Regions from separate parts of the Ornithinibacillus liuyingii genome, predicted to be linked through region 2. Evidence: a T-box and tRNA genes for the amino acid it is inferred to sense, from the RefSeq annotation. Region 2 holds a T-box; the other holds one or more tRNA genes.
The links. A T-box is a leader RNA that pairs with one kind of tRNA and senses whether it is charged. The one in region 2 lies ahead of leuS (leucine--tRNA ligase), so its partner is inferred to be a tRNA-Leu.
Positions count from the first base shown of each region.

Region 1 (5,836 bases), on a different contig from region 2:
AGGACCAGGTGGGCTAGCAGAAAATATTCAAGAAGCATTTGAAGAAGAAACAGGAATTAAAGTAGAAATGTTCCAAAGTACAACAGGAAAAATTTTATCTCGTCTAGAGGCGGAAGCAAATAATCCTGTGGCAGATGTTGTTGTATTAGCTTCTGTACCATCTATGGAAGGTTTAAAATCAGAGGGTAAATTACAAGCATATGAAGCAGAGAACGGTGACAGCATCAATCCTGATTGGAGTGATCCAGAACACTATTATTATGGTTATAGCGCTGCTGCTCTTGGTGTTGCTTATAACACAAACCAAGTAGATTCTATCGATGCCGATTGGAGTGATTTCAGTAAACCAGAATGGCAAGGTCGTGTAACAATGCCTGACCCAACTTCTTCTGGTTCTGCTGTTGACTTTCTTTATGGTTTAACAAATGCCAATGATGATGGTTGGGATACGATTCAAAGCTGGATGGACAATGACTTACTTATCGCTGGAGCAAATAAAGAATCATTGAATGCTGTTATAACAGGTGATAAAGATGTCGTTGTATCTGCTGTCGATTATATGACATACAAAGCGAAAAATGATGGTGAACCAGTTGATATTTACTATCCTAAAAGTGGTACAGTTATCAGCCCACGTGCTGCCGGTATACTAACAGATGCACAAAATGTTGAAGGTGCAAAAGCATTTATGGATTTCTTATTATCTGATAAAGCACAAGAAATGGTAGCAAATGCTTACATTCTACCTGGTAATAATGCGATTAAATTAAATGACCGTCCTGCATTAAATGAGATTCCAACACTACCTGTTGATTGGGAAAATGCGGAAGAAAAACAAGTAGAAACATTAAATAAGTTCTCATCAATGAATTAAAACTTCTAGACAATGATGTAACACACTGGAGGAATACGTATGATTGTACGTAGACATGCCCCTTTTACGGCTTTGTTTATTATACTTAGTATATTAGCTGTAGCACCACTTCTTGCGGTGCTCGGCTATACTTTTTTTAAAGATGGCACTCTCTCATTTGATTCATTGCTATCTGTCTTACAAAACAATAGTATTGTCAAAACGATGCAAAATTCATTATTGCTTGGTCTTTACGTCATTGCACTAACGACCTGTATCGCACTACCTTTAGCCATTATTAGAACAAAAACATTTTTAGCTAAATACGACTGGTTAGATATTGTTTTCACTATTCCATTTATGACACCACCCTATATTGGTTCAATGGGCTGGATTTTGTTTATGCAACATAATGGTTATTATGAACAGATTTTCCAATCAGAGGCACCGTTTACCTTTTTCAGTGTAGCTGGAATGGTATTTATCATGAGTATGCATCTATACCCATTTCTCTATTTAATGTTAAAAAACGCTTTACTCCGAATTGATGGCTCTTTTCAGGATGCGACATTAATTTATGGTGGCAATCCCATTATGAACTGGATTCGTGCCATCTTGCCACTACTAATCTCAAGTTATGTGATGGCTGCTTTACTTGTTTTCATTAAGACGTTGGCAGAGTTCGGAACCCCTGCCACTTTCGGTAAGAGGATTGGCTATGATGTCTTTACAACAGAAATTCATGGTTATCTGTCTCATTGGCCGATTAATATTTCTGCCGCTACAAGTCTATCACTTATTTTACTAAGTGTTTGTATGCTTATTTGGTATATTCAAAATGTGATTAGCCGTAAACATTCTTATGGTACACTTTCAGGCAAATCAACAATCGCTAACCAAGTTAAGGATTCACTCATCATCCGAATCGTTTCTTCAGGATATGTGTTAATCATTCTAGGATTATCAATTGGTATACCCTATTTTTCAATTATCGCTACTTCTTTATTAAAGGTTCGTGGGGAAGCCCTAAGCATGAGTAACGTAACATTTAGTCACTATACAGATCTTTTTACAGTTGGTTCATCTAGTTTTCAAGCATTGATGAACAGTATTAATTTTGCCTTTGTCGCTTCTACTATTGCGGCTTGCATCGGATTCTGTGCAGCATTATATATTAAAGATGGCAAAAGGAAACCACAACAGTTTCTCGATTTTACTAGCTTGTTATCAAATATCATTCCTGGAATTGTCTTCGTCGTAGGACTTATTCTGTTTTGGAATGCAGCATGGCTTCCTACAACCATCTATAATACAAATTGGATGCCAATCTTAACATATATTGTGTTGTTTTTACCTTATTCTGTTCAATATACGAAATCTGCTCTTTCCCAACTTCATCCATCGATTCACCAATCAAATGCAGTGTTTGCTCAAAATAATTGGATGATTCTTTTGAAAGTGTGGCTACCATTATTAGGACAAGGTATTTTAGCCGGTTGGATGATGACCTTTATTATATCAATGCGTGAACTAGTTGGTTCCTTACTTATTCTCCCTCCATCAGTTGAAACTAGTGCCACCTTTATTTTTAGCCAATTTGAACAAGGTGATGTATCAAAAGGAATGGCAATGGCTGTCATCACGGTACTGATAACCATACTTTGTATCTTTTTGATTGAACTCTTACAACGAAAGGCATTGCGCACTAGCTAATGATTGATGTATTGGCCCTTGGAGGGGTAGGAGAATATGGGCGAAATTGCTTTTTACTAGAAGATAAACTAACCAACACACGCATTATGCTTGATTGTGGTGTACGAAACGGAAATCCAGAGGTATATCCGCCTATTACGGAGGAGATTGCACAATCCATTCAAGCAGTATTTATTTCACACGTTCATAATGACCACATCGGGGCACTGCCTATGTTGGCAGCAAAAGGCTTTACAGGTGACGTATGGATGACAGAAGCAAGTTTAAAACAAATGCCAGCTATTATGGCAAATTGGCAAAATAAGTCAGGTTTTGAATCGATTGATCTGTTAAAGTTTCGTTCCTTTGACAAAAATACAAGAGGAAAGCGAATCAATATAACAAAGGATCTCGCGATTACGTGGGGCTACAGCGGACATATGCTCGGAAGCATCTGGTACATCATTTATCTAAGAGAGCATGCAATCTTTTATTCTGGTGATATTGCGCTTGCTTCGCCATTATTAGTGACAGACACACCAAATAGGCACCATTATGATGTTGCACTCATCGATAGTGGAAACGGCGCACAAACAATGCCCTACCAGAAAAGTATTACTAATATTTTGGCAGAAATGGAAAATCCAAAAGAGAAATATCTCATTCCTATTACGATTTCTGGCAAAGCCTGTGACTTGCTATTTTTATTATTTCAAGCACTTCCTGACAGACAATTTATGATTGATCGTACACTATATCAACATTTATATGACTACTTGGAAAACATCGATAACATACAAACAGAAAGAATCTCTGAACTAAAGGCATTGCTGCAGAGCGAACGTCTTGAAATATGTTCAGGAACAAGAAAACCTGGAATCTACTTATTAAGAAGCAAACCAAATGGCTTTCATGAAATCAACACATCTTTATATAAAAGTGAGCAGTCTCCTTTTTACAAATCACATCCTGATAAGAAAGATGTGCAAACATTAATCCGAACTATTGATGCTAAGAGATTTATTTTTTTCCATAGCAAGCAAAAGGATTTAGAAACGATTTTACATGTAATACATCCAAAAAATGATGTAACTGGAGGGCTTGTACGATGAAGAAAATTATTATTTTGTTTAGCTTTTTATTAACTGTGATGATAGGTGTAGTTGCTACACCAGCCTATGCTGCAAGTGATATTGAACCTGGCTTCGAAGTGAAATTCAATCTTGATTTGAACTCTTTTCCAAGCACTAATGAGATGCTCGATATTTTCGATGCGGAACATGATGAAGATGTAAAGGTCTATTATTTTGATACTCCTGATCAGACATTTCGTAAGCTAGGCTATATCCATCGTCTTCGTGTCTATGCCAGTGATAAGAAAACAAATATTACCTATAAGAAAGTATTTCCAGGAATAGCTGTACCTGATGCAATTGAGGAAGCAAGTGAAAAAGGATTCCACGGTGATATGTCCAATTACAAATTTGAAAATGATCGTAAGGAAGGTGTAGATACCTTTTCGATCAGCCGTAAGAAAAAATTCAAAAAAGATGACATATTACGCTTTGATCTAATCGATCCAGCATACGCTATTAACTTGTTCCAAGAAGAAGCACCGAAAAAATATCGAAAATGGGATGATGAAAATTGGTATCGTGAAACGTTAGCTAACACGATACCGTATGGTCCAGCTTTAGCACATACTTATGAAGGCCATTTTCTTGGTTTTGATGCAGATGTAGAAATATGGTCTTATAAAGGTGAAACCATTGCGGAAATTTCAACGAAAACAGATGATCCAGCTGAGGCTGACCAAATTGAAGCAGTTTGGTTTAACAAATTGAGCGAGGAAGGTTGGCTAAGTAAAAACCAAACATCTAAAACTGGATTTGTGATGGATCGCTAGAGTAAAGAGAGAGCTTGTTTATTTTAGGAAGTACCTTATAGAGTAGACCTTTTAAAAAAAGTCTATCTATAGGGTACTTTTGTGTATGATGGAGATAATATTCTAGAGTTATTTTTTTCAGCCGAAGCAGAGTACATTTAGAAATAAAACACCCATGAACATTGATATAGTAATGCTCGTGGGTGTTTAAGGTCTTTTCGATTTTGTTTTACAAATTGTTATAGATACCGGTGGTCGGGGTCGAACCGACACTCCCGAAGGAACACGATTTTGAGTCGTGCGCGTCTGCCAATTCCGCCACACCGGCATATTAATAATTGACGAATGTCTTGACTGACAAATATTAATATAGCACGGAATGGCAATAGAAGTCAACCAAAAATTGTTTAACCACATTACATTAGCTTACTTTCTCTTTCCTATTTACCTGTTTCAATATAATGAATCGAATAATCTTTCCTATAAGAAATCCAAGAATTAGAAAGATAATAGGCAACCAAATCACGCCGAAATATACTCCATTAATATTAAATGTCGGGGAATAGACTACCCCAATAGTTCCTATATAAGCTGAAAAAACAAATGGAATAAATGCGTATGGTTCATTTCCACCCCCCGCATCTCGATAAGCATCCCAGATGGCAAACAAATAGATACATGGATAAAACATCAGCCACTGAAAATTGGTAGCAGAAATAGCTTCATGAATCTCTCCATGAAAACTTGGAAGTATGGCATAATTCAAACCGGATTGAACGTTAACGAGGAATTCTAATATAATTAGAACTGTCCCTTTAAAAAGCTTTCCATTTAAGTAATGTCCAAACCCAGGTAACGCAATACTCCAAAACAAAACCTCCATTTTTTTATCCCTTGCCATTTAAACACACTACCCATCTGCTAATTGTTGTCGATCCGACGCCATAGGTGGTTCCTCCAACCAGCCATTATTTATCATAATATTTGCCCCATCCTCACAATACGCCGTTATCTCTGTACTTAATCGGGTATATTGGTGCCCTAAATCACGTCGATGACTCGCAGCTAAACTAAACCCGTAAAATCCTAATACAGCTGCATTTAATGTTGTTGTATGATACATAATTAATTTGTCAGAGAAAACAAAGGTGGTACAATCTGTAACTTCTGTTTCCAATGTCATTGGAACAGGAAGATCATTTTCACGCATAACAGAACCTAACACTTCAGCATGTTTTGCTGTTATTTCCTTCCCTCTTTCCATATACTGCCTTACTTCCTTAGAATTAGCGACTTGCGCAAAACCAATTAACGTTGCAATCTCCAATGCATTACGGAGAATATTTGAAAATAAGTTCGAGATTTCCATCCCATTTAGTGGTCTTCTTTCACCAAACCACCCAGTC
Region 1 is NZ_JBPWOS010000017.1:39,072-44,907, forward strand. Features, by position in the region: gene ACSKT4_RS18240 (ABC transporter substrate-binding protein) at 1-874, shown strand, start outside; gene ACSKT4_RS18245 (ABC transporter permease) at 914-2,566, shown strand; gene ACSKT4_RS18250 (MBL fold metallo-hydrolase) at 2,566-3,657, shown strand; gene ACSKT4_RS18255 (hypothetical protein) at 3,654-4,451, shown strand; tRNA gene ACSKT4_RS18260 (tRNA-Leu) at 4,677-4,758, opposite strand; gene ACSKT4_RS18265 (hypothetical protein) at 4,852-5,331, opposite strand; gene ACSKT4_RS18270 (DUF3231 family protein) at 5,341-5,836, opposite strand, start outside.
Region 1: it encodes a tRNA-Leu, which carries the amino acid that the T-box ahead of leuS (leucine--tRNA ligase) is inferred to sense. The anticodon was not compared.

Region 2 (5,836 bases):
ATAGATATTTGAGTTCCGTAACAAAGAAATAGAGGGAGGATTTAGCCAAATGGCTAAGAATCGTCGATTATTTACTTCTGAGTCAGTAACAGAAGGTCACCCAGATAAAATATGTGACCAAATTTCCGATGCAATTTTAGATGAAATTTTAAAAAAGGACCCGCTAGCTAGGGTTGCGTGTGAAACGACCGTAACAACAGGATTAGTACTTGTTGCTGGAGAGATTACCACATCTACCTATGTTGATATCCCACAGGTTGTTAGACAAACCGTTAAAGATATCGGTTACACTCGTGCGAAATATGGATTTGATGCTGATACTTGTGCAGTTCTAACTGCTATTGATGAGCAATCACCAGATATCGCAAGCGGGGTAAACCAAGCGTTAGAAGCACGTCTTGGAAAAATGACAGAGAGTGAAATTGATGCAATCGGAGCAGGAGACCAAGGATTGATGTTTGGTTTTGCTTGTAACGAAACAAAAGAATTAATGCCGTTACCAATTTCTTTAGCGCATCAACTTTCTAAACGGCTAAGTGATGTTAGAAAAGACAGTACGCTAGCTTATCTTCGTCCAGATGGAAAAACACAAGTAACCATTGAATATGATGAAGAGGATCATCCAGTAAGAGTTGATACGATTGTCATTTCTACACAGCATTCACAAAGTGTTACTTTAGAACAGATTGAAAAAGACTTGATCGAGCACGTCATTAAGCCAGTAGTACCTGCAGAATTATTAGATGATGAAACGAAATACTTTATTAACCCGACTGGAAGATTCGTTATTGGAGGTCCACAAGGGGATGCAGGTTTAACTGGTAGAAAAATAATTGTCGATACGTATGGTGGCTATGCACGCCATGGTGGGGGTGCTTTTAGTGGGAAGGATCCTACAAAAGTAGACCGTTCAGCTGCTTATGCTGCTCGTTATGTGGCGAAAAATATTGTAGCTGCTAAATTAGCTGATTCATGTGAAGTTCAGCTTGCATATGCAATCGGTGTTGCAGAACCGGTTTCCATTTCCATTAATACGTTTGGTACCGGAGTAGTAAGCGAAGAGGTATTAGTTAATGCTGTTCGCGATATATTTGATTTACGTCCAGCTGGAATTATCCGCATGCTAGATTTACAAAGACCTATCTATAAGCAAACTGCAGCATATGGTCATTTCGGTAGAACAGATGTAGAATTTCCTTGGGAAAAAACCGATAAAGTAGACGCGTTATTAGCACAAGTTAAATAATGTATTTAAAAGGCTTAGAACCCAGTGTTCTAAGCCTTTGCTATTAGGAAAAATCAAGCCCTAAATCAGTATGGTACTTATAATAATGTCCTTTTTCGACATAGGATTTGCGAACTCGTTCCATCTCTTGATAATCCGTGTCCGTTAATTCGCGAACTACTTTGGCAGGGCGTCCCATAACTAATGTATGAGGTGGAATTTTTTTGCCAGGTGGAATTAGACTTCCCGCACCAACAAAAGCATGTTCCCCAATTTCTGCCCCGTCTAAGATAATCGACCCCATACCGATTAAAGCATTTTTTCGTATAATAGAAGAATGAAGGGTAACTTGGTGTCCTACAGTAACATCATCTTCAATGATAAGAGGATTATTAGGACTTTGATGTAGCATAGATAAATCTTGAATACTAACTCGTTTACCGATTCTAGTTGGAGCAACGTCTCCTCGGATAACAGTTTTAAACCAAATACTAGTTTCTTCTTCAATTGTGACATCTCCAATTACTACTGCGTCTTTTGCAATAAAAACGGTCGGATGTATCTTAGGTGCGATATTTTGATAATGATGAATCACTCAATATCCCTCCTTGACTATTTTTTCTGTATTGCTATGATAAATGGTGGATTATTCTTTTGATTAATAAATCCATATTGCAGTACACTATATTGTTTTTGATTCAGGGAAATGACGTGCTTTAATATCGTATTTTTTTCATCTTGCCCGCCTTCGTGTCCATAGTATACTACTAAAATAATTCGACCATTTTTTTTAAGGTACTTTAATATGGTATCAATAGCTTTTACGGTGGACTCCCCTTTTGTAATGATAGACTTATCACTTTTCGGTAAGTAGCCTAAGTTAAAGATAGCACCACCTATTTCAATATCATGAAATAAATAATCGCCAATATTCTCATGACTGTCTAATACAAGTGATACATTGGAGCAGTTGTGCTCCATTAATAATCGATCGGTATTATCAATAGCTTGTTCTTGAATATCTAAGGCAATAACTTCTCCGGTGTCTCCTACTAGCTTACTTAAAAATAATGTATCATTTCCGTTACCACATGTTGCATCAATAACGGTCTCTCCAGGAGAAATGATTTCTTCTAATAAATGATGTGAGTAGTTTAAAATGCTTTTCATCCTCGGGTCCCCTTATGCATAAATTGAGTCTGTGTTTAGAATAGCACGTAAAAACACTTTTAAAAACTTATATGCCATGTAATTAGTTTGTAATAGTTCATCTAATACTATAATAAAAAAGGAATATCTTGACAAAGCTAATAGTATTCATTAAAATTTTATGTAAATATGGAAATGCGATGCGAAGGAGTAGTAGTAATGGTACTCAGGCTAAGAGAGACAATGGTTGGTGTGAATTGTCCCTGAGAAGTTGCGAACTCGCCTTTAATGCTGCAGGAGTGAACCCAAGTAGTTCCTGCCGTTAATCCGCGTTAAGGATACGAGTGAACGAATGAATTCGTTAATTTGGGTGGTACCGCGGGAAATACAGCTTCTCGTCCCTTTATAGGGATGAGGGGCTTTTTTTATTTTTTCGGTTTATTAGATGATGTTGTATTTGCATTTTCTAAGATAGTAACTGAAGGAAAGTACGAAAAACCCACAATAAAAGGAGGAAAAGTAATGAGTTTTCATCATCATGAAATTGAAAAGAAATGGCAGAAATATTGGCTAGAGAACAAAACTTTTAAGACGAACACGAATACAGACAAGAAGAAATTTTATGCATTAGACATGTTCCCATATCCATCTGGAGCGGGCCTTCACGTTGGTCATCCAGAAGGATACACTGCTACAGACATTATTTCTCGAATGAAGCGTATGCAAGGCTACGAGGTTCTTCATCCAATGGGGTGGGATGCATTCGGGCTTCCTGCTGAACAATATGCACTAGATACCGGAAATAGCCCAGCAGAATTTACACAACAGAATATCAATACCTTCAAAAGACAGATTCAAGAACTTGGTTTCTCTTATGATTGGGATCGAGAAATTAGTACAACAGACCCTTATTATTACAAGTGGACTCAATGGATCTTTACAAAACTTTATGAAAAAGGTCTGGCTTATATCGATGAAGTAGCAGTGAATTGGTGTCCGGCTCTTGGGACCGTTCTTGCTAATGAAGAGGTTATTGATGGGAAAAGTGAACGTGGTGGACACCCCGTAATTCGTAAGCCAATGAAACAATGGATGTTGAAAATTACAGCATATGCCGATAGACTTCTAGAAGATTTAGATGAGGTGGATTGGCCAGAAAGCATTAAAGACATGCAACGTAATTGGATTGGTCGCTCGGAAGGTGCAGAAGTAACGTTTCATATAGAAGGACATGACGGGACATTTACAGTGTTTACTACAAGACCTGATACGTTGTTTGGCGCAACCTATGCTGTTCTTGCACCAGAACACCCACTAGTAGCGAAAATTACTTCTCCTGATCAAGAACAAGCAGTTCAACAATATTTGGAGAATGTTCAAACGAAGTCGGACCTTGAAAGAACAGATTTAGCAAAGGATAAAACTGGTGTATTTAGTGGTGCATATGCTATTAATCCTGTGAATCAAGAGAAAATGCCTATTTGGATCGCAGATTATGTGCTAATGTCCTATGGTACTGGTGCAATCATGGCTGTTCCTGCACATGATGAACGAGATTACGAATTTGCTACTAAATTTAAGTTACCGATTAGAGAAGTAGTAGCAGGTGGCGATATTTCGAAGGAAGCCTATACAGGAGATGGAAAGCACGTAAACTCAGATTTTCTAAATGATCTAAATAAAGAAGAAGCAATTTCTAAAATGATTGAATGGCTTGAAGAGAAGAGGGTAGGGGAAAAGAAAGTAACATACCGCCTTCGTGATTGGTTATTCTCTAGACAACGTTATTGGGGTGAACCAATTCCAGTTATTCATTGGGAAGATGGAACAATAACTACCGTTCCAGAAGAGGAATTGCCTCTAGAGCTTCCTGTTATGACGGAAATAAAACCATCTGGGACTGGGGAATCGCCACTTGCTAATAGTGACTGGGTGAATGTGGTCGACCCTGTGACAGGTAAAAAAGGTCGTCGTGAGACAAATACAATGCCACAATGGGCTGGGAGCTGCTGGTATTTCCTACGCTACATTGATCCAAATAATAGTGAAAAACTAGCAGATCCTGAACTACTTAAAAAATGGCTGCCAGTGGATATTTATATCGGTGGAGCAGAGCACGCGGTACTTCACTTGCTATATGCACGTTTTTGGCATAAATTCCTATACGATATCGGTGTCGTTCCAACTAAAGAACCATTTATGAAGCTCTTCAACCAAGGGATGATTCTTGGTGAAGGTAATGAGAAAATGAGTAAATCAAAAGGGAATGTAGTAAATCCAGATGATATTATTTCATCTCATGGCGCAGATACCCTTCGCCTTTATGAAATGTTCATGGGACCGCTAGAAGCCTCAGTCGCATGGTCTACCAATGGACTTGATGGAGCGCGTCGTTTCCTAGATCGTGTATGGCGTCTATTTATTGATGATAATGGCGGTCTTTCTAGTAAAATTGTTGACGGTACTGGTCCAGAACTAGAAAAGGTATACCATGAAACAGTTAAAAAGGTTACCGAAGATTTTGAGAATCTACATTTCAATACTGGTATTTCTCAAATGATGGTATTTATTAATGAGGGATATAAATCTGAGAAGCTTCCTAAAGAATATGTAGAAGGATTTGTCAAACTACTATCTCCAGTAGCACCTCACCTTGCCGAAGAGCTTTGGAGTCGCCTAGGTCATGAAGGAACAATTAGTTATGAAGCTTGGCCGACTTATGATGAATCTAAATTGGTTGAAGATGAAGTGGAAATTGTTGTTCAAGTCATGGGTAAAGTTCGTTCTAAACTTCAAGTGGCTAAAGATATCTCTAAAGATGAACTAGAGAAATTGGCGTTAGAAGATGAAGGGATTCAAGAATGGATTGCTGGAAAGACAATTAGAAAAGTTGTTGTAGTACCAGGGAAATTAGTTAATATAGTAGCAAATTAATGTGAAAGGCTCCTAACAGGATATTCTCTATTAGGAGCCTTTATTGTATCTATTAATTACTTGGCATCCATTTTGTTTGAAGTAAAATCCATTTATCTCTATCGTAGTACCACAATGACTCAACAGTTCCTAACTGGTCAGCATGATTTGCACCACTTACTTGTTGATAACTTTTTAATCCATAGCCTTTGCTTTTACTAATAAATTTAGGCTCGAAAAAAGCTATTGGATCAACCATTGTAGAAGTTTTCTTTATAACTTTTCCTTCTTCACTATAGATGCCTAGGCGTATATACTCTTCTTTTCTATCCTGTACATTTACAATAGTTGGTTTCGTGTTAGGTGAAATGGTTATCTCTACTTTAAAGCTATCGAGGAATCCTCCTTTTACAAAAGGTTGTTCTGGTAGTGGTAATTCTGTTAGTTTGTTTTGAATTAAGGTATGCAGATGGTACTGGTACAATCCACCACTTCCTCCGGTGGAACTTTGAAAAAAGATATTATTTACCTTGTCATGGTTTAAATCAA
Region 2 is NZ_JBPWOS010000012.1:123,749-129,584, forward strand. Features, by position in the region: gene metK (methionine adenosyltransferase) at 50-1,246, shown strand; gene ACSKT4_RS16135 (gamma carbonic anhydrase) at 1,290-1,820, opposite strand; gene mnmM (tRNA 5-(aminomethyl)-2-thiouridylate-methyltransferase MnmM) at 1,838-2,395, opposite strand; T-box leader at 2,566-2,780, shown strand; gene leuS (leucine--tRNA ligase) at 2,897-5,308, shown strand; gene ACSKT4_RS16150 (hypothetical protein) at 5,361-5,836, opposite strand, start outside.